DNA from 4 places in the Rhizobium sp. 05L429 genome. Region 1 is predicted to be linked to each of the others. Evidence: predicted binding sites of a transcription regulator. Region 1 holds the regulator's gene; each other region holds the start of a gene.
The links. Region 1 encodes LexA, which represses DNA repair genes until DNA is damaged. Its sites were predicted from a motif close to TGTTCNNNNTGTGTTCNG; they were not measured.

Region 1 (11,488 bases):
CAGCCTCTTGCCGATGCCGATACCGCGCATATGGCGATAGACCGCGAGACTGCCAATGAACCAGTGTCCGATCACCGATCTCTGCATCGCCAGCATCGGCTCTATGGCCGGATGTCGTGCTTCGAGATCGCGTATGCCTTCATCCACTTCATAGCCGATCGCCATTCCGGCGATCTCGTCATAGGCCTCGCCGATGACGGCGTTCTTCCAGCCGCCGAGCGCCTCGTCGCTCATCTTCAACCGGCCCCGCTCCAGCGGCGTATCGCTCATGCCGCTGGCGACATCGGCAAACCAGAGCCACGAGGCGAAGCCATGCGAGGCGATATCCGCCAGGATCGCCAGCTCCGAAGCATCCCGACGGGAGGCTTCCCGGAGGGCGAGAAAGGCGGCCATCGTCAGAGACCCAGCATCATCCGCACGATAGGCTCCAGACCTCGACCGAGCGCGCGGGTATTCTCCGCATCGAGGTGAATGCCGTCGATCGGCGTGGTCCTGGCGACGGAATTGCCGTCGAAGAAGCCGCAGCCGAGTTCATCGGCAAGGTCCCGGAAAAGCGTCGGAAGCTTCGCCGATTCCTCGATGCCTCCAGGGAACGAGGCGGCGAAGGGCACATTGCCCGTCGCGCAGATCGCCGGCGGCGCCACGATCAGGATCTCTGGCCCGTCGAATTCAAAGGGCCAGGCATGACTGCGGATCAGCCGCACCAGACGACCGATGCCCTGGCATGCTGCAAAGGCCGAGCCGGCAACCACCGGCTTCATGTCGTTGGTGCCGAGCAGCAGGATGACAAGATCGAGCGGCGCATGTGTCTGCAGGACGGTCGGCAGAATGCGTGCGCCGTTGCGATCGCAATCGGCAAGATGGTCGTCGAAGGCGGTAGTGCGGCCGTTCAGGCCTTCCGCAATGACGCGAGCTCCGCTTCCGAGCGTTGCCTGAAGCACGCTCGGCCAGCGGTTCTCATAGGCATGACGGCCGATCGTGTCGGCGTCATAGCCCCAGGTAAGCGAGTCACCATAGCAAAGAACAGTCTTCGTCATGTCCGCCTCCCGCGTCTGCTCAGACCAGCATGCCCATCGGATTTTCGATGTAGCCCTTGAAGGCCTGCAGCAGCGCGGCGCCGAGAGCGCCATCGACGCAGCGATGGTCGGTCGAGAGCGTCACGGTCATGACCGTCGCAATCGCCATCTCACCATTTTTGACGATGACACGCTGCTCGCCCGCGCCGACTGCGAGGATCGTCGCATGCGGTGGGTTGATGACGGCTGCGAAATTCTTCACGCCCATCATGCCCATGTTCGAGACCGAGGTCGTGCCGCCCTGATATTCCTCGGGCTTCAGCTTGCGATCCTTCGCACGCTTGCCGAGATCACGCATCTCGTTGGAGATGGTCGACAGCGTCTTCTCCTCGGCCTTGCGGACGATCGGCGTGATCAGGCCGCCGGGGATCGAGACAGCCACGCCGACATCGGCATGTTTGTGCTTGACCATGGCACTCTCAGTCCAGGAGACGTTGGCATCCGGAACATCGCGAAGCGCCAGAGCCAGGGCCTTGATGACCATGTCGTTGACTGACAGCTTGTAAGCCGGAGCGCTGTCCTTGCGGGGTGCGGCGTCGTTCAACTGGGCGCGCAGCGCCATCAGCGCATCGAGTTCGCAATCGACCGAAACGTAGAAATGCGGAACGGTCTGCTTGGATTCGACGAGGCGACGGGCGATCGTCTTGCGCATGCCGTCATGCGGCACAAGCTCGTAGGAACCCTGCTCGAAGAGCTTGAGCACGGCCTCGTCCGAAGCGCCTTTCGGAGCGGCAGCGGCGGGAGCCGGTGCAGCAGCCTGCGGGGCAGCAGCGGCCGGAGCGGCCTTGGCAGCACCGCCGGCAGCGGCAGCTTCGATATCGCTCTTGACGACGCGGCCATGCGGACCAGTGCCGGCAACGGCGGAAATATCGATACCGGCTTCCTTGGCCAGACGACGAGCAAGCGGCGAAGAGAAGGCACGCGCGCCGCCAGAGGAGACCGCAGCCGGTGCCGAGGCGGGAGCCGCCTGTGCGGGCGCGGGAGCAGCCTTCGGCGCCTCGGCTTGTGCCGGGGTAGCTTCAGCCTTCGGAGCCGGGGCGGCGGAGCCAGCGCCGCTTGCGGCAGCGGCGACATCCTCGCCCTCGCCGGCCAGAACGGCGATCAGGGCATTGACCTTCACGCCTTCGGTACCGGCCGCAACGACGATCTTGGCAACCGTGCCTTCGTCGACAGCTTCGACTTCCATCGTCGCCTTGTCGGTTTCGATCTCGGCGATCACATCGCCGGACTTGACCTTATCGCCTTCCTTGACCAGCCACTTGGCAAGATTGCCTTCTTCCATAGTCGGAGAGAGGGCAGGCATCGTGATATTGATCGGCATCGAAAGGCCCTCCCCTTATTTGTAGCAAACGGCTTTCACCGCATCGACCACTTCGCCGACATTCGGAAGCGCGAGCTTCTCAAGGTTGGCAGCGTAAGGCATCGGAACGTCCTTGCCGGCGATCGTCAGGATCGGCGCATCGAGGTAATCGAAGGCCTGCTGCATGACGCGGGTGGCGATTTCCGTGCCGACGGAGTTCTGCGGATAGCCTTCTTCGACGGTGACCAGGCGGCCGGTCTTCTTGACGGATTCGATGACCGTCGGAAGATCCATCGGACGAAGCGTACGCAGGTCGATCAGTTCGACGTCGATGCCGATCTTTTCAAGTTCCGCGACAGCCTTCGTGGCATAGGTCATGCCGATACCGAAGGAGACGACGGTTACATCCTTGCCCGGACGGTGGATGCGAGCCTTGCCGATCGGCAGAACGAAATTATCGAGCTTCGGCACTTCGAAGTGCTGGCCGTAGAGAATTTCGTTTTCGAGGAAGACGACCGGGTTCGGATCGCGGATAGCGGCCTTCAGCAGACCCTTGGCGTCGGATGCAGTGTAAGGCATGACGACCTTGAGGCCCGGGATCGCGCTGTACCAGGCCGCATAATCCTGGCTGTGCTGGGCGCCGACGCGGGCGGCGGCGCCGTTCGGGCCACGGAAGACGATCGGAGCGCCCATCTGTCCGCCGGACATATAAAGCGTCTTGGCAGCGGAGTTGATTATCTGGTCGATCGCCTGCATGGCGAAGTTGAAGGTCATGAACTCGACGATAGGCTTCAGGCCTGACATGGCGGCACCGACGCCGACACCGGCAAAGCCGTGTTCGGTAATCGGTGTGTCGATGACGCGGCGTGCGCCGAATTCCTGCAGAAGACCCTGAGTGACCTTGTAGGCGCCCTGGTATTCGGCAACTTCTTCGCCCATGACGAAGACGTTTTCATCGGCGCGCATTTCTTCGGCCATGGCGTCGCGGAGCGCTTCGCGCACCGTCATCGACACCATTTCGGTGCCAGCCGGGATTTCCGGGTCGTTCGGCACGAAAGCCTTGGGCTCGGCTGGGACGGGAGCGGCAGCAGAAGCACTGTTCGTCGGCTTCTCTTCCTGTGCAACCTGCGGAGCAGCGGCCGGAGCCTGCTGAACGGCGGCGGGAGCAGCGGAAATCGCGTCGGCCGATTCGCCGTCCTGCAGAAGGATGGCGATCTTGGCGTTTACCTTGACGTTTTCGGTGCCGGCCGGAACCAGCAGCTTGCCGATGACGCCTTCGTCGACGGCTTCGACTTCCATCGTCGCCTTGTCGGTTTCGATTTCGGCAATTACGTCACCGGAAGTGACCTTGTCACCTTCGTTCTTGAGCCACTTGGACAGCGTGCCTTCTTCCATCGTCGGAGAGAGGGCGGGCATGAGAATATCTATAGGCATGGGTTCCCTCCCCGATTAGAGCAGAATGTCGGTGTAGAGCTCGGACGCATCCGGCTCCGGATCAGCCTGGGCGAAATCGGCGCTATCGGCGACGATATCGCGGACTTCCTTGTCGATCGCTTTCAGATCGTCTTCAGTCGCCCAGCCCTTTTCCATGACACGCAGACGGACCTGCTCGATGGGGTCCTGCTCGGAGCGCATCTTCTGCACTTCTTCCTTGGTGCGGTACTTCGCCGGGTCCGACATGGAGTGGCCGCGATAGCGATATGTCAGCATTTCCAGGATGATCGGGCCCTTGCCGGAGCGGCAATGTTCGAGCGCCTCATCGGCAGCAGCCTTGACGGCACGAACATCCATGCCGTCGACCTGGATGCCGGGGATGCCGAAGCCGGAACCGCGCAGCGAATAGTTCGACTGCGCGGTAGCGCGCGCCGTCGAGGTGCCCATGGCGTAACGGTTGTTCTCGACGATATAGATGATCGGCAGCTTCCAGAGAGCAGCCATGTTGAAGCTCTCGTAAACCTGGCCCTGGTTGGCCGCGCCATCACCGAAATAGGCGATGGATACGCTGTCATTGCCACGGTAGCGGTTTGCAAAGGCAAGGCCTGTTCCAAGCGAAACCTGGGCACCGACGATGCCATGGCCGCCGTAGAAATGCTTCTCCTTGGAGAACATATGCATGGAACCGCCCTTCCCGTGGGAATAGCCGTTGCGACGCCCGGTCAGTTCAGCCATGACGCCGCGCGCTTCCATGCCGGTAGCCAGCATATGGCCGTGGTCGCGATAGGCGGTGATAACCTGATCACCTTCCTTCTGGGCCATCTGCATGCCGACGACGACAGCTTCCTGGCCGATGTAAAGGTGACAGAAACCACCAATGAAGCCCATGCCGTAAAGCTGGCCCGCTTTTTCCTCGAAACGACGGATAAGCAGCATCTCGCGATATGCCTTGAGCTCCTCGTCCCGATCGAAATCGGCGATAGGACCGCCGTTCGATATCTTGCCTGCGGATTTCGCACTGTTTTTGCGGCTGGAAACGGTCGCGGTTTTGCGCAACGCCATTCAACCCTCCCTATGGGTTTATCGGTTCTCAGGTGGCGCGTACCATAGGGAAGAAAAATGACCACAGCAATGCCATAATTGCATGGCTCATATTCGCAGGTAAATTATTGATAAAGAACGAGAATTCTGGATTAACCTAAATTCGGTTAATTGCGGTAGTGATTGTAAATTACAATCTCGTCTGCGCGCGACATATTGAGCTGATACCGCGCCTTTTCGTCGAGCATATCCTTGTCCAGCGAGCCGTCGCTAAGAAGTGCAACCTGCGCTTCGAGATGCTCGCGCCTGGTCTTCAGCACAACCAATTCCTTCTCGCGCGCGATACGTTGGCGCTCGAACGCCTCCGTCGCACGCAGACCATAATCACCATGGATGCAATGATAGCCGAAATAGGAGAGGAACGCGACCGCCATGGCCGGAATGACGAAGCGACCGGTCTTTCTCTTCTTATGATGCTTTGTCCACATACACGCATGCTCTGTAACGCATTACCAATCCCTTCAATTTACCGCGCAGAGATTAACCGTTCATTGACTCAGACTTGACGCAACAAAAAACCCGCGCCAAGGCGCGGGTTCCAAATGCCTGATTCATAAGATCGTATTAGCCGCGAATGATGGAACGGCCGGCATACTCAGCCTGAGGGCCAAGGCCTTCTTCAATGCGGATAAGCTGATTGTACTTGGCAAGACGATCCGAGCGCGACAGAGAGCCGGTCTTGATCTGGCCGCAGTTGGTGGCAACTGCGAGATCGGCGATCGTGGAGTCTTCCGTCTCGCCCGAGCGATGCGACATGACGGCGGTGTAGGCTGCCTTGTGCGCGGTGTTGACGGCGTCGAGCGTTTCCGTCAGGGAGCCGATCTGGTTGACCTTGACGAGGATCGAGTTGGCAACGCCCATGCGGATACCGTCACGCAGACGAGCCGAGTTGGTGACGAACAGGTCATCGCCGACAAGCTGGCACTTCTTGCCGACAAGATCGGTCAGCGTCTTCCAGCCTTCCCAATCGTCTTCTGCCATGCCGTCTTCGACGGAAATGATCGGGTACTTGCCGACGAGTTCGGCGAGGTATTCGGCCATTGCGCCCGGTTCGAGCGTGCGGCCTTCGCCTTCCATTACATACTTGCCGTCCTTGAAGAACTCCGTCGAGGCGCAATCGAGGCCGAGATAGATGTCCTCACCCGGCTTGTAGCCGGCTTTCTCAACCGACTTCATGATGAAGTCGAGGGCTTCCGGAGCGCTCTTCAGGCCCGGTGCAAAACCACCTTCGTCGCCGACATTGGTGTTGTGCCCCTGGGCAGCGAGTTCCTTGCGCAGCGTATGGAAGACTTCCGAGCCCATGCGGACGGCTTCACGGATCGAATCTGCGCCAACCGGCAGGATCATGAATTCCTGGAAGTCGATCGGGTTGTCGGCATGAGCGCCGCCGTTGATGATGTTCATCATCGGAACCGGCAGAAGGCTTGCCGAAGCACCACCGACATAACGGTAGAGCGGCAGGCCGGAAGCCTCCGCGGCGGCCTTGGCGACAGCAAGCGAAACGCCGAGGATGGCGTTGGCGCCGAGGCGTGACTTGTTCGGCGTACCGTCGAGCTCGATCATGATCTTGTCGATCTGAATCTGGTTTTCAGCATCGATGCCGCCGATCGCGTCGAAGATCTCGGTATTGGCGGCTTCGACGGCCTTTTCGACACCCTTGCCGAGATAGCGCTTGCCGCCGTCGCGTAGTTCGACAGCTTCATGCGCGCCAGTCGAAGCGCCCGAGGGAACAGCCGCACGGCCCATGCTGCCGTCTTCGAGATAGACATCGACTTCGACGGTGGGGTTACCACGGCTATCGAGAATCTCGCGGGCTATGATATCGGTAATTGCAGTCATGGTTTTTTCCTGCTCGGTGGGTGGATAAATCGTTTGAAACCGTCTTAATCGAAGGTGCGCAAATTACAATGGCAGTTTGCGGCACCCTTCGGCATGCAGTTCCACTCGTCGCTATATTACGATCATGTCAGGCTTTTGACTGTCAGCCTTTAGCGATCGCGTCGAAAGCCAGCAGCTTTTCCAGAAGCCGCGGCATATCCTTGAGATAGACCATGTTCGGGCCGTCGCAGGGCGCGTTATCCGGGTCCTGATGGGTCTCGATAAAGACCCCGGCAACACCGACCGCCACGGCAGCGCGCGCGAGCGTCTCCACGAATTGCCGTTCTCCGCCGGACGTTTCCCCCTGCCCACCCGGCTGCTGGACCGAATGAGTGGCGTCGAAGATAACTGGCGCACCGGTGGCTGCCATGATCGGCAGGGAGCGCATGTCGGAGACCAGCGTGTTGTAGCCGAAGGAAGCGCCGCGCTCGCACAGCAGAATGTTCGGATTGCCACTCTGATTCAGCTTGCCGAGCACATTCTTCATGTCCCAAGGCGCCAGGAACTGGCCCTTCTTGACGTTGATGACGCGGCCCGTCTTGGCAGCAGCCACCAGAAGATCAGTCTGGCGAGACAGGAAGGCCGGTATCTGCAGGATATCAACGACCTTCGCTACTTCGGCGCATTGTTCTTCGCTGTGAATGTCGGTGAGAACCGGAATGCCGAGTTCCTTCTTGAGATCAGCGAATACTTCCAGCCCCTTCTCAAGGCCGACACCGCGTTTGCTCGACAACGAAGAGCGATTGGCCTTGTCGAAAGACGTCTTGTAGACAAGCCCTATGCCGAGCTTGGCGCACAGTTCCTTCAATGTGCCGGCCACCATGAACGCATGGTCGCGGCTTTCCATTTCGCAGGCGCCGGCGATCAGCGACAAGCGGCCGGTATTGGAGAAGGTGACCTTACCGGCGCCCTCGCCGACCGTCACCTGGGAATTGGTATTGGAGCTCATGATGTTTCCTCGAAGGCGAAGAGCACGCCCTGGCCGGGCGCGGGCTTCACCAGAATACGGTTGCCCTTGCGTGTATAGGTCACCCCGTTAGCAGCCAAATGCGCTTCTGTCACGGCAAGATCGCCCGCATGGAAAAGGATCGCCCGCCCACGCAGGCCGCGATCGGTGTCCGGCGTCGCCAGATCGAAATAGGCCTCCAGACCCGCCGGGTTCATCAGACTGATTTTTGTGTTTGCCAGAGCAACTCTCACCCCAAAACCGGTCTCATCTGCGGCGTCGGCTCTTGCCACGCCACGGACGAATTCGCCGAAGGCCGAAGGCTCGGGCGCGGCTAGAACTATCTCGGCAATTCCGGTTACGCCGTTGACGTGAGCTTCGAGCGCGCTGCGGTCAGCAGGGAGCGGATTGACGCGCTCGACGGCGAAGAGAAAGAAATCCGGTGCMCGGAGGTCACCGGCGAAGGCGAGCCGGAAGCCGGCAATGCTCTCCGTGCCATCCGGCATTTTCACGGGACGTTCGAACTGCAACACAGAACCAGCGCTAATGCCGCCTTTAACGAATCGAGCATGTTCATGCTTTGCATCCGCGGCACTGAAGGCGATAGCAGACAGGCCCTCGCTGCCGCAGCGAAAACGAAAGGCCTGATCGCGGGCTGTGAAGACATTGCCATCACGCGCCGTCCTGTCGCTCTCCTCGACACTGGCGACGCCGAGCGGCTCGAGATAGCTCCTGTCGGCGAAGAAAACGCAGGCATTTTCCGTACCGAAGGGATGGCGCGCGTCCGGAGCGACGGTGAAGCCCAGCTTGCCTAACCTCTCGCGTGCAAGGGCGATATCGGTAACCGGCAAAACGAGATGATCGATCGCAAGCGTGTCTTGGGTCATCAGCTACTCTCCAGCAATCACAAGGAGATGTGCTTCAACAAGCCTTACGAAGCAAGGCCGGACGGGCCGGGCGCCGACAAAAATAAAATTCTCAACACAATGGGGAGAAATTTTACGAAAATTTAGCCACTTGCGGAACACATATGGAACATATAGTGTCCGTTCTGGATTTGTTTCAATACTGGGGTCACACGCCGATGCTCACGCGCAAACAACAGGAACTTCTTCTTTTCATTCATGAAAGGATGAAGGAATCCGGCGTTCCGCCATCTTTCGACGAGATGAAGGACGCCCTGGATCTGGCCTCGAAATCCGGCATTCATCGGCTGATCACGGCGCTCGAAGAACGCGGCTTCATTCGCCGGCTTCCGAACCGGGCGCGTGCGCTCGAAGTCATCAAGCTGCCGGAAGCCTACAGCTCGAGCCTACAGCCAAGGCGCGGCTTTTCACCAAGCGTCATCGAAGGCAGCCTCGGCAAGCCGCAACCTGTTGCGCCTCCCGCCGCGGCAAAGTCAGCACCTGCGGCCGACAACGGCAATTCGGTTTCCGTGCCGGTCATGGGGCGCATCGCTGCCGGCGTGCCGATTTCGGCAATCCAGAACAACACCCATGACATCACCGTTCCCGCCGATATGCTTGGCTCCGGCGAACATTATGCGCTCGAAGTTCGTGGCGACTCGATGATCGAAGCCGGCATCTTCGATGGCGATACCGTCATCATCCGCAACGGTAGCACGGCCAATCCGGGTGACATCGTCGTCGCACTCGTCGATGAAGAGGAAGCGACGCTCAAGCGCTTCCGCCGCAAGGGCGCATCGATTGCGCTCGAAGCCGCAAACCCCGCTTACGAGACCCGCATTTTCCCGCCGGATCGCGTCAAGGTCCAGGGCAAGCTCGTCGGCCTCATTCGTCGCTATCACTGACCGGTGACCGGTMAACATCAGCGAATGTGTCGCTACGCCAGTCATAGGCACGGTGGCGCATCCAGGGCCGTGGTAATGCGTCGAATGTAGCGGCAACCGCAACTCCGCCATCTGTGAAACGAAGCTCGATCGAGCCTGTCTTGCGCAATGTTTCGCCGGTAAAGAGCAGAGCTCCGGATCGGCAGCCGTCAAGACGCAGACGGACAGGGGTGACGACGATATCGGCCGTATCGCAGGCAGGGCCCAGATAGGCTGCATTGTCGATAACCGTCAGTTTCTTTCCATTGCCGAGCATGATGGCGCACCAGGCACCTTTCAGGCACGAGAACCGTGACGGCGAACCGATCGCGACACGTCTTATCGATTCTCTGGCTTCATTCTGTTGATCCCGCGAGAGCTGCAGTCTTTTGCCTTCGGGCGCAGTGGGCCTGTTGGCAGCTTCCAGCATGACTGGCTTCCTGTGCTCTTCGATGGCAAGCGCCCGCTGCCATTGTTCGAAGATGAAGGCGGGTGGCTTTTCGCGGTTCGAAGCTATCGCCTCTCCATCGACAACAGCAACGAGGCTACCGTCTTCGGCAATGGCGATGTCGGGCATTGCCTCTGATGGCAGCGCCGCGACAGCAAGCGTGGAGAGAGCGACGATTGCCGTTCCGATATGCCGCAGTCGAGTTCTGAGGAGGGTCAGCAGCAGAAAACCGAAAACAGCCGTCGGGAAGTACCAACCCGGCAAACGGCCCACATCGATATTGCCACCCCAGCTCGATACCGTCTTTGCGATTGTAATCACCAGATCCAGCCCGAAGCCTGCCACATGCCATGCCCAGCCGTCCAGGCCAAAGGGCATCAGCAGCATCGCCAGCATCCCAGCCGGCATGACGATGAAGGAAATCACCGGCATGGCCGCGAGATTTGCCGGCAGGCCATAGGCTGTCAGCCGGTGGAAATGCTCGATCGAAAACAGCGCGGTAGAGAAGCCGCCAATCAGCGACGTCAGGAAAATGCCACCAAAGAAACCGCCGACCACGAAGAGGGGCTTCATGACCGGCAGGTTGGCAAAGACATTCTCCCACATCGGCCGGCCTTTCCAGAGATCGTAGCCGGCGACCAGGGCAAGTGTTGCGGCAAAGGACATCTGGAAGCTCGGCCCCAGCACCTCCGATGGCGAGATCGCAAGGATCACAAGAGCGGATAGCGCCACGTTTCTGAGGCTGATCGATGGCCGGTCAAAGAAGACGGCAACCAGCATGATGGCCATCATGATGAAGGCACGTTCGGCGGAGACGGCAAAGCCGGAGATCAGATAGTAGGCCGTCACCGCCGCGAGCGCACCGGCCGCCGCGATTTTCTTGGTCGGCCACGCCTGGGCAATGCCGGGAAAAAGGCTAAGGACGACGCGCAGGCCGACAAAAAAGATGCCGGCGGAAAGCGCCATATTGAGACCGGAGATCGCGACGATATGGGCAAGGCCGGACTGCCGCAGCGCGTCCGTCGTGTCATCCGAGATCGCCCGTCTCTCGTCGGTGACAAGCGAAGCGGCAAAGGCGCCGGTATCGCCCGGCAGGGTGGAGCGTATGCGATCGCCGATGCCACTCCTGAGGCGATAGAGCCATTCGAGTGTCGCCTCACCGACCGAGCCCGCTTGCTGTGGCTGCAAGGCAAGCTTTTTCGGCGCGCCATAGAAAAAGCCGTTGGCGCCGATGCCGTCAAAATAGGCACTGAAAGCAAAATCATTCAGGTGGGGAAGTGCGGGGCCTGCCGGAGGCGTGAGACGCGCCCTGCCCTCGATGACGTCGCCAAGCTCGAAAGGCTGCGCGGCGCCTCTCACGAGCACTGTAATGCGTTTAGGCGGACGCTTGATCTGCGGCGCGTCTGTTCCGGTGACGTCAAGAATGTAACGCCAGCGCCCCCGCCCGTCGCCTTCGCGGCGCTCGATCCTGCCTGTT
Region 2 (3,958 bases), on a different contig from region 1:
CATGCTGGACTTGCTGATTTCTACATGCCCTTCTCGCGTCTGGAAGAGGCAGTCCAGCGTCTCTCGGATCTGCCTTTGGGAAGCTCGTCAGACGATGTCGACGCGGCGCTGCGCAATCTATCGGATCAGCCGGGCGAAGGCAGGCTGCAGGCCAATGCCACGATGATCGACCGCGCCTTCCGCTTCAGCCGTGTCGAGGACATCGCGTTGGCCCTCGCTCAGGAAGAGGGCGAGTTCGCAGCCGAAACCCGTCGCGTGATGCTCACACGCTCGCCGACCAGCCTCAAGCTCACCTTGCGGCTGCTGAGAGCCGGCCGCCAGAGCCGTACGCTCGGCGAATGCCTGGCCCGTGAGCTCAGCGCCTGCATGCAGATCCTGCATGGTGCGGATTTCTACGAAGGCGTCCGTGCGGCTGTTATCGACAAGGACCGTAATCCGAAATGGTCGCCGCCGGCAATCGCCCTGGTCAACGATGAAATGATCGGCCGTTTCTTCGAACCCGCCAAGCCACCGCTCGCGCTTTAGCGCCATCTGGTCAGGAGAGGCTCTAACGCCACATGCCGCGCATGCGTGCACCGACATCGATGCGCACCTGCCGCGCCTGCTGGGCCGCCGCCGTTTCCGCTTTGGCCTGCGGCCAGCCGCAGACCTCGAAGAACTGCAGCAGCGTCGCGGGAATGAAGCGGCTGCGTGACGCATAGACGTGCCGGTCGCCCTGCGAGTTCTGCCCATAGGTGAAAAAGCGTTGCGGCACGACGAGATCGAGGCTGTCCTTGGCGCGTGTCATCGCCACATAGAGCAGCCGCCGCTCCTCCTCTATTTCTGCCGTCGTGCCGACAGCGAGATCCGAGGGGATGCAGCCATCGATGACGTTCAGCATGAAGACCTTGGTCCATTCCTGTCCCTTGGCCGAATGGATGGTCGAGAGGATGAGATAGTCCTCGTCGAGCAGCGGCACGCCCGCCTGATCCGAGGTTGCGTCGGGCGGATCGAGCGTCAGTTCCGTCAGGAAGCGCTCGCGCGAAGCATAACCGCCGGCGATCTGCTCGAGCTGCACGAGATCGGCAAGCCGGGCGCTCGCATCCTCATGCAGCCTTTCAAGATGCGGCTCATACCATTTCCGCACCAGTTCGATCTCGGCAGGCCAGCCGGCCTTGCCGGTCTTCAGTTCCTGCATGGTGGACACGAACGAGGTCCAGTCGTCGCCCGAGCGCGGCGGCGCAGGCATGGTGGCGAGCGCCGTCACCGGGCTTGGGCCTTCTGCCATATGGTCCAGCACCTTCTGTGCCGTGGAAGGCCCGACCCCCGGCAGGATCTGCATCAGCCGAAAGCCCGCCACCCGGTCGCGCGGGTTCTGGGCAAAGCGTAATGCCGCCAGCATGTCTTTCACATGCGCGCTATCGAGGAATTTCAGCCCCCCGAACTTCACGAAGGGAATGTTGCGGCGGGTGAGCTCCACTTCCAGAGCGCCGCTATGGTGCGAGGCGCGGAAGAGGACGGCCTGGCTTTTCAGCTTCACGCCCTCTTCGCGATGGTCGAGAATCTTGTCGGCCACGTAGCGCGCCTGATCATTCTCGTCGCGCACCGTCACCAGCCGCGGCCGCTCCGGCGATTCCCGCTCCGTCCAGAGGTTCTTGGTGAAGCGCTCGGAAGCAAGGTCGATGACGGCGTTCGCCGCCGCAAGGATCGGCTGGGTCGAGCGGTAGTTGCGGTCGAGCGTGACGATATTGGCGGCCGGGCTGAACGACGCCGGAAAATCGAGAATGTTGCGCACTGTGGCCGCGCGGAAGGAATAGATCGACTGCGCATCGTCACCGACAACGGTCAGCCCATGCCCGGTTGGCTTGAGGGCAAGCAGGATCGAGGATTGCAGCCTGTTGGTGTCCTGATATTCGTCGACCAGCACATGGTCGAAGCGGCTGCCGATATCCTCTGATATCAGCGGTTCGGCCACCATCTGCGCCCAGTAGAGCAGCAGGTCGTCATAATCGAGCACGTTCTGGCTCTGCTTTGCCTCGACATAGCAGGCAAACAGCTCGCGAAGCTGCTTTTCCCAGGTCGCGCACCAGGGAAAGGCATCGCGCAGCACCAACGGCAGTTCCGCTTCCGAGTTTACCGCGCGGGAATAGATGGCAAGGCAGYTGCCCTTGGTTGGAAACCGGCTTTCCGTCTTGGAGAAGCCGAGCTCGTGGCGCACGAGGTTCATCAGGTCGGCACTGTCTTCCCGGTCATGGATGGAGAAGGCCGGGTCGAGGCCGATCTGCTCGGCATAATCGCGCAGCAGTCGTGCGCCTATGCCGTGAAACGTGCCACTCCAGGCCAGCGCATCTGCCATCATGCCGGAATTCTTGCCAAGGACCTCGCCGCAGATGCGCTCGACGCGCCGGCCCATTTCGGCAGCCGCCCGACGGGAAAAGGTCATCAGCAGGATGCGGCGCGGATCAGCACCCTTGAGGATCAGATGTGCTACGCGATGGGCAAGCGTATTCGTCTTGCCGGAGCCGGCGCCGGCAATGATAAGCAGCGGCCCCGCAATATGGCTGCCTTCGATGAGCGTGCCGTGCTCGACGGCCAAACGCTGCTGGGGGTTGAGCTTTTCGAGATACATCCAGCGGTCCGGTTGGCTCTCGCCGGAGAATCACCAGCGCGAGTGTTAGACGTTCCTTGAATGTTCTTGATTGCCGCTCCTGTCAAGCAGGCACGGGCTACCATTCACGACACCATCGGCCCGAAAATCGAGTTCGTTTTCGGAAAGCCAGATGCATCGGCCAATAGAGGTAGAGGGTCCTTTATGCGTCCAAATGGACGCACGGCGCTACTACGGAAAATCCGGCACGATCTGGCGCCGCACCAGCTTCAGGCTGCGGTCGGGCTGGAGTATGTAGGTTTCGTAAACGTGCTGGCCCTGCTGATCGTAGAAGTCGTTATGGACGACACTGCCGATCGGCGATTTCGTCAGCTTCGTGCGCGGCTGGCCGCCATAGGTGATGCTGCCGGGAATAGGCTCCAGCGCCGGCGCGTCAGCAGCCGAACAACCCGCCAGAAGAGCGGCGGCAAAAAGGGCCGGCAACTGAGCTTTCATCATCGTCTCCTCCAGCCGCAATCGCACAAAGCGGCTGCAAGACCATCAAGATCCAGGCGCCACCATACTCTCAACTTTGCTTCCAGCCAGCAGCGGCTGGCAACAAACGTCGTCTTCCGGCGTTAAGTCTGTATTAGCCAATGTCAGGAACGATCATGGTACTGCGCTTTCAAAGCTCGTTAGTCCACGAGGAAGCCTGCATGCAAGGCCACAACGCGGCTGCTACGCGCGCGTCCGTGGAAAGCGCCCTGCATGCCGCAGCCGACCTCGATGCGGCCGAAATTGTCGTCTCGACCCTCGGCTCCTACGTCATTCTCGAAGGTTTCGTGCGCAGGAAGGGCGATAGTGAGCGGGCACTGGCGATTGCCGAGGATATCGTCGGAAGCGGTTATGTGCATTGCCGCATGCTGCTCAGATAAATCACGTCTTCCCACAGGTATTCTCAAGGAACCAACTCCCCGTCTCGTGTGTTGAAATGCTGGATTTCAATGCTGGAGACAACAATGCAAACGCTGATACGCCTCTGGACCGCGGTCCTTCTTCTCGGATGCGGCGCCTTTGCCGGGTCCGCTTATGCTTCCCTTGAACCAGATACGAATTATTCGGTCTTGCCGAAGGACGAAATAGCGCTGAACGAATATACCAACGCCTCGCTCTGCGAGCCGTCTGCACCGCACTATCTGCCGTCCTTCATCCGCACGGCAGATGGCACAATCATCGGTGTTGGCTATATTCAAGTCGGTGACGAGAATACTTCTGACTGCTGATGGTATATTTGAAATTCCTGTCAGACGAGGCTCGTCTGTAGTCTCCCGTAGAGGGTGACGAGCCTCTAACCATCATCATGATGGCTGGCGTCGTTCTATTGATGAACGG
Region 3 (7,433 bases), on a different contig from region 1:
CTCCACCGTCACCGAAAGCTTGCCCGGAAGCTTTGTCTTGCGCTCGCCTGGCACCTCATATTTCCAGGCAAAACCGACCGCTTCTTCAAAGGCGGAGCTTTCGCCATCAGAAAGCAGCACTGCTTCCATGTCGAGCGCATTGGCAAGGTCCGCTGCCTCCGGCCAGAAGGCCTCATCGATATAGGCATATTGCAGCGATTCATCATCGCAATGCAGATCGAGCACCAGATCGGCCCCGAGTGCCATGTCAATCAGCTTTCGCTTCAATCGATCTGTAGCCGGATAATCATCGAGACCGTCAAGCAACTCCTCCCGGTCGCGAACCGAGATCAGCGGAAAATCCCGATTGAAATTGGTCCGCGATCCCAAATCGAAGCGGCCCTGCAACTCGCCGAAATGCGATTGCGCCGCCCCGATCGGATTTGCCTGCGGCACGAGCGTGATATCGCCGGCGATACGTCCTTCGCTTTCTGCTTGCCCGAGTTGAAGGCAGAGAAAATGCGCAAGCGCCGTTCCCGGCAGTTCATTGGAATGCAACGCGGCCTGGATATAGACCTTCGGCGCCGCCGGATCGCTTCCCCTGAAGCGCATGACCGGCAACCGCCATTCGATGCCGGGCGTATCGCCGGGGATGATGATCTCTGAAACGTCCACTGTCTTGCTCCGCATGTGCATATTGAGTGGGGAGTTTTAGGCGAATCCCCACCCGCGGTGCAAGCGCAGCTCAGCCGATGAGAGGCCACCGGTTGATGACGTGATGCTCGCTCTTCCCGTAGATACTGTGAATCAGCAGGAACTCCTGGACGGTCCAGCGCACAGGTCGGTCAAGCTTTTCAGGCAGCACGGTCTTGCGATCATAGACCATCGTCATGTGCGGCGTCAGATGTCCGCCAACATTATAGGGTAGCCCGGCCTCGTAGAGACCTTCTTGAATTTGGTTGCGAAGATCCAGCAGGCCTTCGTTTTCTTGCCTGCCACAGATGACGAAAGCCTGCGCTTGGCCAGGATGCTTGAAGCTCATGGCCTCGTCGAGAACAATTTCGAACGGCTGGGCACGCACTGTCGCGGCGACTTGTTCAGCGCCGAACACGATATCATCCGGGAGCCGACGGTAGGCGCCAATGCCGTTCAGCGTGACATGAAGCACTGCGTTGGGCCGCGAGGGGCCGGTCAGAGAATGTCTATTGCGATACATTTGCGCGATGTCCAGCGCCTCGGATGCCGCTTCGATGGTTGGACGAAGCGCGAAGAAAATCCTGTCGTGAAATTCTCCGACAAGATCGGATTTCTTCTGCGGGCCTGCGCTATTCGGATCGAGTGGAAAATGAGGCATTTGAACTACGGACTACATCGCCCGCCTCCTTGTTTCGACAAGGAGGAGCATAACCGGATTGACATTATAGTCAAAAACAAAACATGAACAAAATGTTTTGTATGGATATTAAAGACAGAAACGGCTGCCGCAAGGCAGCCGTTTGTTGGCGTCAATCAAGCGTTGAGGCAAGCCTTATGCAGCGTTCTTGACGAGCTCAACCGCCTTCTTGGGAGACCTGGTGCGGGCTGCCTTCGGCGGCGCGAGACGAAGAACATCGTCTGCCRGCAAGCGGGCATTGTCTTGCGCCTTGTCGAGATTGCTGACACGGGCAGGGTCCATCGTGTAGAGGCTGCCGCCGGAAACGAACATATCGCGATAGGCGGCACGCTCGATCAGCGCCGTGTCGATGACATTGACTTGTTGCTTGGCGAGCAGACCCTTTACGGCGAGCAATGCGCGCGTCGTGATGATCGAGCTGATGCGGGTCAGCACGACCGAATGCGGGATGCGAATATCATGCTGGGCCGCGAGCTGCTTCAAGATCTCAAGCACCTGCGCGCCGCCGACGGCATCCATGGCGCAGCCCTGCACCGGAACCATCACATGATCTGAAAAGCCGATGGCCTTCGCCATCAGCGGGGTCATCCCGGCCGGCAGGTCGATGATGACATAACCGCCCCGTTTCTTGAGGTCCTTGATCTGCTGTTCGATCGTATCTTCACTGACGCCTGGCATGACGGCGAAATTGGCTGCTTCCCCTGTCAGGCGGTGCCAGCGTGTGGCCCATTGCTGAGGGTCTGCATCCAGAACGGAAACGCGATGGCCACGGCGAGCCAGTTCTGTGGCAAGAACGAGGGCGACCGTCGTTTTGCCGGCGCCTCCTTTCGTATTCGCAAAAGTAAGTGTTGGCATCGATTACCTCGGGTTGATGAGTTGGCGGCACTCATCCCTGAGAGAGACGCGTCTCGGGCTTAAAGGACAGCGGCTTTCGCAGTGATGAGTTGAAAAGGTCAAACAGCAACCTTGCGTGGCGCTGTTTTATCCTGCTGTCCGAGGTTGATTTTTTCTGGGTGCTATTAGTGAGCAAAGGCTGTAATGCATACGCGCCTTCTTCTCTTGCGAAGAATTGCGTATCTTGAACTGGTCCAGTTTGCGCGGATCCGATCAAGCAATATGGAAATGATGTGCATCATTAGGGCCCGATATTTTCTACGACAGGACTGACTCCATATATCGGGCGTCACGCGCTATCCGCCTGTATACGTAAATTGTTGGTCAAATCACCGACCGATCCAGTACTTATAATTTCACATTCTCTGTGAACCACTCAAGAAATTCTGTCCCGTCAAAAGTTGCTTCGCTGCTTTTGAGATTGTCTGAAATAATGCTCAAATTATTGGTAGATTTTAGTAGCCCCATTATGCTCATCGCGATCGCTTCGCCGTCCTTTTCGGCCTTTAAAAACGTCCCCGATGGTTTCGAAAAAACAAGAGTCAATCTTAGTTTCTCTCCCGGTTCTATTTTTATCTGTAACGGGATGCCAAGCTTCACATTCCAATATTTCGCGCCTCTTTCACGCGTGTCGATACCGTAGTCAAACGATCCAGAGACGGGGTATCCGAACTCCGCATCGGGCTTTTCTGTCGCCACCCCTATCACTGCGCCTTTTCCGTCTAATCCGACCTGCACGTTATACGTAACACTGTCGATAAAACCTGAAATTCCCGCGGCTTTTAATTCTAGATCTGAAGATAAATTAAGAGATTTTGTCCATGCTGGTACGACATTCGATGGATTTGATAGTGTAAATTCGATAGCGAATTTATCCTTATTTGTAGATTTTAATACTATTACATTTGATATAGCAGGAGAAACAGCCTTTATATCCTTCGATAACCCTAAAATGGTATCCGACAAAGTTTTATCAGAAATACTAAGGCTTTCGGCTATTTCAAGAACTGCTAATAGTTGTTTACGATTAAGCGTTGAATTCAATTTCAATTGCTCTATTGCTAATTTTTGATCTTCGGAAAAAGATTTAAATTCGGCCATAATTGACTGAAATTGTTCCAAACTTACCGAGCAGTTGCCAATACAGCTATCTTCAACATTACCTTCGATGACAATTCCGCCGGTCTCTGCTTTAACTCTTGGTTCTTGCGCTAACACAGGTGCAGTGTTCTGCGCCGCACCGGTGAGTAAGGAGGCAATAAGACTGGCAATGCAAAAATAAAAGCGCATCTGCTTACCCTACGGTTGCCTGTCTTTCTGCTGCGTCGATTGCGTACTCACTCTTGAGTTGGTAGCATTCCCACCGATAACTATTCCTCCAGCGGTGGCGCTGGTTCCGGCCGTTGGGGCGTTCGAAATGTTGTCTGAGGGATAGAAATAGACAAACAACGTCCAGAGTCCGCCAATTGCGATTACGAGACCGCCACCCATCCAGGCAATAATCTCTCTTTGTTCCTTTGAAGGCAGGTAAAGTTTCGGTCGGCCCATAAGTAAATACTCCTCGATAGTGAGCTGACAATCTCTGTTATCGGGCAGAGAATACTTTGTCGTTCGAGAAAATAATCTACAGGTGCAGTTTACTCGCAGACATACGAATCCATTCGTCTGCAGAAATATTGTAGCATATGATAGAAGTTGTGAGAAGGCAGTAATAACCGCTCCGCATCACGTTTGACCAGGTGCCGATATCCGTTAAAATTGTGCGAGAAAATTTTAAGAAAACCAATCGGCGAGGTGAGGCATCAAAAGAAATAACGCCATCTCGCCGGCGACCTGCCGGGCGTCAGTCGCGCGATATGCACAGCCCCGCGAGAAGCGGAGCGTAGACGGCGAGCCTGCGGGATACGAACTCGGTAAAGAGCTGCACGCGCTTCGTCTTGCGCGTCTCCCCCTGTGTGAGAAGCCAGAGCGTTCCATACATGTGCAGGTCGGTGCCCGGCACCCTCACCAGTAAGGGGTCGGCATCTCCGACGAAGCAAGGCAGTGTCGTGATCCCGAGCCCCTGCCGTACAGCAACGATCTGCGCCTCGGCGTCCGTAATCCTGAATGGACCCCCCGCGGTGTGAACCTCACCCTCGCTGGCCCAATCCGGAATTCCATGAATGCTTATGACGATCCACCGGATGGGATCAGGCGCGCCCGCACGCCATGCGGCTAGTCGGTCGCGGGACATGTAGACTCCACCGAACAGCTCCGGTCCCTTCAGGCCGTGAAGATTGAGCGGCAGCGTTTTGCGGTCGTAAACGACGCGGATCGCCACGTCGGCCTCTCTGTTCGTAAGATTTGCCAGCTCGCCGGACGACGAGATTTCCATCTCGATGTCCGGATGCAGGCGCGCGAAATCGGCGAAATCCGGCATGAGCAGGTGTGTCGCGAGTGCCGGAGCCAACGTCACCCGCAGAAGCCCGCGCACGCTTTGGTCGCGCCCGAAGACGCGCGTCTCCAGCTGGTGTGACGACGCTTCCATCTGGTTGGCAAGCTCGAGGACCTCCTCGCCCGCAGCCGTCAGGCGATAACCCGAAGGCAGCTTTTCGAACATCCGCGCCCCGAGGCGTTCTTCGAGCTGTGCGATGCGTCGCAGCACGGTCGAGTGATACACCCCGAGGCTCTCGGCGGCAGCCCGCACTGAGCCTCCGCGCGCCACAGCCAGAAAGTAGCGAATGTCATCCCAGTCGATCATGGTGCAATCCTGCACCGCCCGGTGCGCCTTCCAAAGCCGTCTCTACTGCATCGTACTGCAGTATTGGTGGTCATCAAAGCCCATGTTGACAAGCGCGATATCGACTGTCGCGGCAGCATCATTCGTCAGGCCGGATCGATTTTGCACCACCGATGTGCGCGCTTCCGCACTCACCGCCTGAATCCTGCGGACCTATGTTGAGGGTCTCGGGGCGTCCCCGAACGACCAGGGGCAACGAAGGATGCATGACATGAACAGACTGAATGGAAAGACTGCCGTTATCACCGGTGGCGCTACCGGCATCGGCCGCGCCGCAGCAAAGCGCTTCATCGAGGAGGGCGCCTTCGTCTTCATCTTCGGCCGCCGGCAAGACGCGCTCGACGCGGCTTTGGCGGACCTCGGGCCGAATGCCCGCGCGGTGAAGGGCTCGGTCTCCGATCTGGCCGACCTCGACCGACTCTACGCGGCGGTGGCGGCCGAGCGCGGAACCCTCGATATCGTCTTTGCCAATGCCGGGGCGGGAAGCCCGCTTCCGCTCGGCAAGATCACCCCCGAGCACATCGATGAAACTTTCGACACCAATGTGAAGGGTACGATCATGACGGTCCAGAAGGCGCTGCCGCTGATGGGGGAAGGCGGTTCGATCATCCTGACCGGCTCTAGCGCCGGCACCACGGGCGCCCCGGCATTCAGCGCCTACAGCGCGAGCAAGGCGGCAGTGCGCAACCTCGCGCGGACCTGGGCGGAAGACCTTAAAGGCACCGGCATCCGTGTAAATGTGCTGTCGCCCGGGGCGACGGCGACCGAACTGGCGAAGGAAGCGCTCGGCGAGGAGGGCCAGAAGGTCTTCGCCTCGATGACCCCGCTTCAGCGTATGGCCGATCCGGCGGAGATCGGAGCGGTGGCTGCATTTCTCGCGTCGCCGGACAGCAGCTTCATGACCGCCAGCGAGGTCGCGGCCGACGGCGGCCTCGCGCAACTCTGACGCGTTCCGCCGGGCTAGGCCGGGGGATCAATATCAACACGGAGAAGTATTATGAGCTATGCGATTATAGGATTCGGTGCGGTAGGCCAGGCTCTCGCCCATACCTTCGCCCGTAAAAACATCGACGTGGCCGTCGCGAGCCGCCGGCCGGCCGAGGCGTTGGCGCCGCAGGCTCGGGCGATTGGACCCGGCGTCGTCGCCAAGTCGTTGCGGGATGCACTCGAGGCCGACACAATCATCTTGGCGGTCCCGTTCGGTGAGCATCGCGAGGTCGCGAAGGCCCTGCCGAGCTGGGAAGGCAAGACAGTCATCGACGCCACGAACGCCTTTGGAGTTCTCGTTGAAGAGCTGGACGGTCTCCCGTCCTCCGCCTTCGTCGCGAAGGCGTTCACCGGCGCCAAGCTCGTGAAAGGTTTCAATCACCTGGTTGCGGCCACCTTGGCCGCCGATCCGATCGTCGAGGGCGGACACCGGGTCGTCTTTCTGTCGAGCGACGACGAGGACGCGATCGCTCCCGTGGCGGCCTTGGCCAAACGACTCGGGTTCGCACCCGTCACGCTCGGAAAGCTCAACGAGGGTGGCGCGCTGGTGCATGCACGCGGCCGCACTTGGGGCCAGCTCATCTTCCAGGATTTGTTCAAGAAGGAGCAGTAATCGATCTGTGACCGTGTGATCGACGCCGAGAACTGGTCGCGCGCTAGCTTCTTCGAGCAGCGCGCGACCGAGTATTTGAAGGCCACAAAGTCGCGTAGGTTGGGGTGGGCCTGACGGCGCATGGGCGCCGTTCGAAGAGCGGGGAGACGCCCGACGGAGCGGCAGATCTGCGGGTCGCCTTGAACCTATCGACTGCTACCGATGGCCCCAGGGTTCGCTCGAATGTCCTCTGCTTCCGATACTACTCCCCTTCACTCCCACTCGATCGTGCCCGGCGGCTTGCTCGTCACATCATAAACGACGCGGTTGATGCCGCGGACTTCGTTGATGATGCGGGTGGCGGCGCGGCCGAGGAATTCCATATCGTAATGGTAGAAATCCGCCGTCATACCGTCGACGGAGGTGACGGCGCGCAGTGCGCAGACGAATTCGTAGGTACGGCCGTCGCCCATGACGCCGACGGTCTGGACAGGCAGCAGCACGGCGAAGGCCTGCCAGATGGCGTCATAGAGGCCGGCCTTGCGGATCTCGTCGAGATAGATCGCATCGGCTTCGCGCAGGATCTCGAGCTTTTCGCGGGTGATGCCGCCGGGGCAGCGGATAGCGAGGCCCGGACCCGGGAAGGGGTGGCGGCCGATGAAGCTGTCAGGCAGGCCGAGTTCCTTGCCGAGGGCGCGCACTTCATCCTTGAAGAGCTCACGCAGCGGCTCGACGAGCTGCATCTTCATGCGCTCCGGCAGGCCGCCGACATTGTGGTGCGACTTGATGGTGACGGAGGGGCCACCAGT
Region 4 (6,346 bases), on a different contig from region 1:
CGTGCGCTCGGCTCGAACTTCCGCGAGACCTTCTTCATGGGGCTCGGCCTCGTGCTCGGCGACATGACCTATCTCACAGCCGTTATCCTCGGCCTTGCCTTCGTGGCGCAGACCTTCACCGAAATCTTCCTCGTCATCAAAATCGCCGGCGCGCTCTATCTCGGTTACATCGCCTGGAAGCTCTGGACTGCCGGCCTGCTGCCGCAGGATATCGCCGCGAAGAGGTCCAGCAATGCGGGCATGTCGTTCCTGTCCGGCCTGCTGGTAACGCTCGGAAATCCAAAGACCATGCTGTTCTATGTGGCACTGGTACCGACGCTGATCGATCTCGGCAGCATCGGCATGCGTGAATACCTCACCCTGCTTTTCGTCACTTTCGTGGTGCTGATGATCGTGCTCATTCCCTACATGATGCTGGCGTCCCGCGCCCGCATCATGCTGAAGCAGCCGCGCTCACTGCAGGCGCTGAACCGCGTCGCAGCAAGCATCCTGGCAGGCACGGCGGCCTTCATCGCCACGCGTGCTGCCTGAAATAAACATTCGGCAACGAACGGTTTTCAAAGGATTTTTTCTCTGGCTAGAACAGTCGGCGGATGAAGCCACTCTGGTCTCATCGCCAGTTTGACCCTATTCTCTCTGCAGATTTCAAAGGGAGAGCACCCATGTCGCACAAACCGGGCCGCGGCCGCATCTATTCCTCGATAACGGACACAGTCGGCGACACGCCGCTCGTTCGCCTCGACAAACTCGCCAAGGAAAAAGGCGTGGTTGCCAACATTCTCGCCAAGCTGGAGTTCTTCAATCCGATCGCTTCGGTGAAGGACCGTATCGGCGTTGCCATGATCGAGAGCCTGGAAACGCAGGGCAAGATTTCACCCGGCAAGACCGTGCTGATTGAGCCGACCTCGGGCAACACTGGTATCGCGCTTGCCTTCGCCGCTGCCGCCAAGGGATACCGACTGATCCTCACCATGCCTGAGACCATGTCCGTCGAGCGCCGCAAGATGCTGGCGCTGCTCGGCGCCGAACTGGTTCTGACCGAAGGGCCGAAGGGCATGAAGGGCGCCATCGGCAAAGCTGAAGAACTCGCCGCCTCACTGCCCGACGCCGTCATCCCGCAGCAGTTCGAAAACCCGGCCAACCCGGAAATCCACCGCAAGACAACGGCCGAAGAAATCTGGAACGACACCGACGGCACGGTCGATATCTTCGTTGCCGGCATCGGCACCGGCGGCACGATCACCGGCGTCGGCCAAGTGTTGAAGAGCCGCAAGCCTGACATCCGGGTGGTCGCCGTCGAGCCCACCGATTCTCCGGTGCTATCCGGCGGCACGCCTGGCCCGCACAAAATCCAGGGCATCGGCGCCGGCTTCGCCCCAAAGATCCTCGATACCAGCATCTATGACGAGGTCGTCACCGTCAGCAACGACGAGGCCTTCCAGCACGCGCGGCTCGTCGCCAGGCTCGAAGGGGTGCCGGTCGGCATCTCCTCGGGTGCAGCGCTTGCAGCCGCGATCGAGGTCGGCCGCCGTCCGGAAAATGCTGGCAAGAATATCGTCGTCATCATCCCATCCTTTGCCGAACGTTATCTTTCGACGGCGTTGTTTGAAGGGCTGGGAAGCTGAGAGAGGAATTCGTGAGTAGTGAGTGGTGAATGAGGTTGCTTTCGGTGCCTGCCACAATCGCTTTGGCTGGCCAATCACCGATTATGAACCGCTACTCACTAATCACTGCTCACTAATCACCCAACCTCATGCCGCTGCCGTCAGCCGCGTGCCGGCAACACGGTAGGAGATTGCCTCCGCGAGATGGATCCGGCCTACGGTTTCCTTGCCATCGAGATCGGCAAGCGTGCGGGCGACCTTGAGGACGCGATGGTAGCCGCGGGCAGAAAACTTCATTTTGTCGGCGGCATCCCGCAACAGCTGCAATCCTGCCGTATCCGGCTCGGCAAATTTCTCGATCATTGCCGTCGAGCATCCGGCATTGGTGGAAATACCAGCAGCGCCGGCAACGGCATAGCGTTCACGCTGGATGTCGCGGGCGCGGGCGACGCGCCGGGCAACATCGGCGCTCGCTTCGGCGACCGTCGGCCGGATCAGATCGGCAGCGGAAACGGCCGGCACGTCGATGCGGATATCGATGCGATCCATCAGCGGGCCTGAAATACGAGCCTGATAATCGCTCATGCAGCGCGGGCCGCGGGCGCAGGTGTGGCCTGGCTCTCCCGCCATGCCGCAGCGGCAAGGGTTCATGGCCGCAATGAGCTGAATCCGAGCCGGATAAGAGACGCGATGATTGGCGCGTGCGATGACACATTCGCCGCTTTCCAGCGGCTGGCGCAGGGCATCGAGCACCTGCGGTGCAAATTCAGGGAATTCATCAAGAAAAAGCACGCCATGATGAGCAAGCGAGGCCTCGCCCGGCCGGGCGCGCAGGCCGCCGCCAATGAGCGCCGCCATGGTCGCAGAATGATGTGGCGTGCGGAAAGGCCGGCGGTCCGAGAGCTTGCCGCCGGACAGCTGTCCGGCGATGGAATGGATCATCGAGACTTCGAGCAGTTCGGCAGCCAAGAGTGGTGGAAGGATGGAGGGCAGCCTCGAGGCCAGCATCGATTTGCCGGAGCCGGGCGGTCCGACCATCAAGAGATTGTGGCCGCCGGCAGCCGCCACTTCCAGCGCCCGCTTGGRGCTTTCCTGTCCCTTGATTTCGGAGAGATCGGGCAGATTGGCAGCGTTCGGACGGATGGAGGGCTCCGGTCGTGAGAGTATCTGTGTGCCGCGGAAATGATTGGCGAGCGCGATCAGGCTGCGAGGCGCCAGAATGTCGACGCCGGAACCTGCCCATGCGGCTTCCGGGCCGCTTTCGGAAGGGCAGATCAGCCCCTTCCCACTCGCATTTGCACCGATTGCCGCCGGCAGCGCACCGGCGATGGCGGCAATCGTGCCGTCGAGGTTGAGTTCGCCGACGACGACATAATCGGACAAGGCATCCGCAGGAATGGCGCCGAGCGCTGCCATCAMGCCGAGCGCGATAGGCAAATCGAAATGACTACCCTCTTTAGGGAGATCGGCTGGCGCAAGGTTGACCGTCACGCGCTTGGACGGCAACGCCAGACCAGAGGCATGTAAGGCCGCCTGCACTCGCTCGCGGCTTTCCGCAACCGCCTTGTCGGGCAGCCCGACGATCTGGATTCCCATCTTGCCGGGAGCGACCATGACCTGGACTTCGACCGGCACACCTTCAATGCCCTGAAACGCAACCGTGCTGACGCGCGCGACCATGCCTTGCCCCGTAACCTCTAAACCCAACCTATGAAGGCGGTCACAATCTGGCATGGAACCTAGAAGAAAACAAGAACGATAAGTGAACAGATTCAGCTATTCGCTGCAATCAAATTGCAGCGGGTTGTAAAGCCGGAACGAAGGCGATCAAAGGCGGAACGCTGAGAGCGTTTCCGTTTTCTTCGAATCAGAGGGATGCCCTATCTCTCTGTTTTCACCCAATTCCGGACGCAAACCGTTGCGCACTTTTGACGGGACTGCTCTAACCGCGCTTTCGTTCGATGGCTTCCCATAACAGGCTTGCGATGTCGACGCCGCCGAATTTTTTCACTTCGCGGATGCCGGTCGGCGAGGTCACGTTGATCTCGGTCATGTAGTCACCGATCACATCGATGCCGACGAGCAGGAAGCCGCGTTCGCGCAGGGCGGGTCCGATGCGGCCGCAGATTTCCTTCTCGCGGGCCGTCAGCTCGGTCGGCTCAGCGCGGCCGCCCACATGCATGTTCGAGCGGCTGTCATGCTCAGCTGGGACGCGATTGATCGCGCCGGCAAACTCACCGTCGACGAGGATGATGCGCTTGTCGCCCTTGCGCACGTCAGGCAGGTACTGTTGAGCGATGAAGGGCTCGCGGAAGAGCTGGCCGAACATTTCCAGCAGCGAGGACAGATTGCGATCGTCCTTGGTGGAATGGAAGACACCGGCGCCACCATTGCCGTAGAGCGGCTTCAGGATGATGTCGCCCATCTCGTCGCGGAAGCGGCGGATCTCGCCGGGGTCCTTGGTGATCAGCGTCTTCGGCATCAGGTCGGAAAATTCGGTGACGAAGATCTTTTCCGGTGAGTTGCGCACCCAGGCCGGATCGTTGACGACAAGCGTCTTCGGATGGATGCGTTCCAGAAGATGCGTCGAGGTGATGTAGGACATGTCGAAAGGCGGATCCTGGCGCAGCAGGACGACATCCATGGTCGACAGGTCGATGCGCTCAGGCGCGCCGAGTTCATAATGATCGCCCTTGACGTCGCGCAGCACCATCGGCTCGACGGCGGCATAGAGCTTGTCGTCGCGGAAGCTCAGGCGATCGGGCGTGTAATGGAAGAGCTTGTAGCCGCGCGCCTGAGCCTCGAGGCTCATGGCAAAGGTGGAATCGCCCGCGATATTGATGCCGGAGACATGGTCCATCTGGACCGCTACGTTCTTGATCTTGGCCATTTCCGTCCCTTGAGCTGATGCCGCCCAGATGTAGGTCGGTCAGCCATCAAACGCAACGGCAATCAATGGCTTCGGACGTTTCCGCGAGCGCAATTTTCAGGCGGCAATGCCGGTGCCGCCGCCGTTACGCAAGAGGTTGCGCAGGCGGTAGGCGATGGCGAGTGGCTTCGGGAAAGGCTTGCGCAGGAAGGCAACCTTGCGGACGTAATTATCGACCCGCCAGTTCGCCCAGGTGCCGCCAGCAAAGAAGGCGACGTCACCTGCCTGCAGCGTTCGCTCCAGGCCGTCTTCGGTGGTGACATGCACCTCGCCTTCGAGGATCATCACCGTCTCGTCCCAACCGAAACGCCAGCGGAATTCGCCTGATGTGCAATCCCAGATCGCCGTCAGCGACGCCTCGTCATGGCCGCGGGAATGTTCTGCCGTGCGCGCCTGCGGATTGCCGCTGATGATCCAGTCCGGATTGATCGGCGTCGATTTCAGCACCATGCCCCCGCTTGCCTGTGCGATGAAGGATTTGTTGGCCGACTTCAGCGCGGCATAAGGCACGGACCGCGCAGCCATGGCGACCGCGGTTGCAAGCATCATCTTCCAGGCCATGAATTACCCCCAATTTGCTACCCCTAGCTGCGCCGTGAATAGCAAAAAAGTCGTAAAAGCCCGTTCAAGCAGATGCTAAAATTTTAATGGAAGGTTGTTCGTCGCTGACGACTTCTTGGACACTCACCATCACAAGAACAAACTCAGTAAGGTTTAGAAAGCATCCGGGAAATGACGCGGCAGCTTCCCTGGCACTATCGCAACGATATCGTAGCGTTGCGATAGCCGAGCATAGTCCCGCTGACGAGCGAGCCAGAGGTCGCTTGCGGCCCGGATCCGTTTTTGTGAAGCGTAGGATACGGCATCCACCGCGCCCGTCTCGTCGGCGCGCGCCTTGACCTCGACAAAGATGGCCAGATCGCCCTTCCGGGCGATGATATCGATCTCGCCGAGCTTCGTCCGATGCCGCAGGGCGAGGATGCGATAACCCTTCAGCATCAGGAAAATGGCAGCGATATATTCCGCGGCCGAGCCGCGACGCAGCGCCTTTCTCCTGCGGAGCGTGGCTTCGCCGTCAGCCATTCGCAGCCTTCATGTCGAGGAGCTTCTGGTAGAGCACCTTGCGCGGCAGGCCGGTCAGGCGGGCAGCCTCGGTCGCCGCCTTGGCGGTCGGCAGCGATTTCACGAGATCCGTCAAAATCGCATCGACGTCGGCTTCGGCAACCGGCTGCTCCTGCGGTGGACCGATGACGAGCACGATCTCCCCCTTCACGTTGTCATGCTCTTCATAATGGACAGCGAGTTCAGAGAGCGTGCCGCGACGGAATTCCTCATAGGTCTTCGTCAGTTCGCGACAGACCGACGCTTCACGCGAACCGCCGAGCACATCGGCTGCCGCAGCAAGTGTTGCGCCGATGCGATGCGGCGATTCAAAGAAGATCAGTGTCGCCGGCGCACTCATAAATTCCGCGAGCCGGTCGCGGCGTGCCTTGTCCTTGGTCGGCAGGAACCCGGCAAAGAGAAAGGTGTCATTTGGCAGACCCGAGCCGACAAGGGCCGCGAGCGGCGCGGAGGCGCCCGGAATAGGAATAACGCGGTAGCCTGCCTCGATTGCCTGTTGCGCCAGCCGGTAGCCGGGGTCAGAGACGAGCGGCGTGCCGGCATCGGAGACGAGCGCTACCGACTTGCCGGCTTCGAGCGCCTGCAATAGCCGCGGCCCGGCCTCGTTGGCATTGTGCTCGTGATAGGCGAAGGGGCGGTTCTGAATGCCGTAGCGGTCGAGCAGGACACGGGTGACGCGCGTGTCCTCGCA

Region 2: a site for LexA is predicted at 2,659-2,676, ahead of AC1DNW_RS21525 (ATP-dependent helicase). Genes of this name have one in related genera too.
Region 3: a site for LexA is predicted at 1,406-1,423, ahead of AC1DNW_RS10715 (2'-5' RNA ligase family protein). Genes of this name have one in related genera too.
Region 4: a site for LexA is predicted at 3,345-3,362, ahead of AC1DNW_RS10560 (YifB family Mg chelatase-like AAA ATPase). Genes of this name have one in related genera too.

The regions. Positions count from the first base shown of each region.
Region 1 covers NZ_JBFTNV010000018.1:114,661-126,148, reverse strand. Annotated here, with positions in the region: gene AC1DNW_RS19900 (GNAT family N-acetyltransferase) at 1-393, opposite strand, end outside; gene AC1DNW_RS19895 (SGNH/GDSL hydrolase family protein) at 396-1,037, opposite strand; gene AC1DNW_RS19890 (pyruvate dehydrogenase complex dihydrolipoamide acetyltransferase) at 1,057-2,397, opposite strand; gene AC1DNW_RS19885 (pyruvate dehydrogenase complex E1 component subunit beta) at 2,413-3,810, opposite strand; gene pdhA (pyruvate dehydrogenase (acetyl-transferring) E1 component subunit alpha) at 3,826-4,872, opposite strand; gene AC1DNW_RS19875 (FtsB family cell division protein) at 5,019-5,339, opposite strand; gene eno (phosphopyruvate hydratase) at 5,476-6,750, opposite strand; gene kdsA (3-deoxy-8-phosphooctulonate synthase) at 6,893-7,738, opposite strand; gene AC1DNW_RS19860 (VOC family protein) at 7,735-8,622, opposite strand; gene lexA (transcriptional repressor LexA) at 8,820-9,545, shown strand; gene AC1DNW_RS19850 (ComEC/Rec2 family competence protein) at 9,526-11,488, opposite strand, start outside.
Region 2 covers NZ_JBFTNV010000021.1:73,987-77,944, forward strand. Annotated here, with positions in the region: gene AC1DNW_RS21520 (enoyl-CoA hydratase/isomerase family protein) at 1-525, shown strand, start outside; gene AC1DNW_RS21525 (ATP-dependent helicase) at 548-2,608, opposite strand; gene AC1DNW_RS21530 (hypothetical protein) at 2,819-3,082, opposite strand; gene AC1DNW_RS21535 (BON domain-containing protein) at 3,238-3,501, shown strand; gene AC1DNW_RS21540 (hypothetical protein) at 3,586-3,849, shown strand.
Region 3 covers NZ_JBFTNV010000008.1:103,228-110,660, reverse strand. Annotated here, with positions in the region: gene AC1DNW_RS10720 (M14 family metallopeptidase) at 1-654, opposite strand, end outside; gene AC1DNW_RS10715 (2'-5' RNA ligase family protein) at 725-1,333, opposite strand; gene AC1DNW_RS10710 (AAA family ATPase) at 1,508-2,227, opposite strand; gene AC1DNW_RS10705 (hypothetical protein) at 2,615-3,556, opposite strand; gene AC1DNW_RS10700 (LysR family transcriptional regulator) at 4,110-5,006, opposite strand; gene AC1DNW_RS10695 (SDR family oxidoreductase) at 5,257-5,991, shown strand; gene AC1DNW_RS10690 (NAD(P)-binding domain-containing protein) at 6,043-6,645, shown strand; gene guaA (glutamine-hydrolyzing GMP synthase) at 6,897-7,433, opposite strand, start outside.
Region 4 covers NZ_JBFTNV010000008.1:76,426-82,771, forward strand. Annotated here, with positions in the region: gene AC1DNW_RS10550 (LysE family translocator) at 1-531, shown strand, start outside; gene cysK (cysteine synthase A) at 663-1,625, shown strand; gene AC1DNW_RS10560 (YifB family Mg chelatase-like AAA ATPase) at 1,752-3,284, opposite strand; gene gshB (glutathione synthase) at 3,547-4,494, opposite strand; gene AC1DNW_RS10570 (cupin domain-containing protein) at 4,591-5,094, opposite strand; gene AC1DNW_RS10575 (YraN family protein) at 5,248-5,616, opposite strand; gene rsmI (16S rRNA (cytidine(1402)-2'-O)-methyltransferase) at 5,609-6,346, opposite strand, start outside.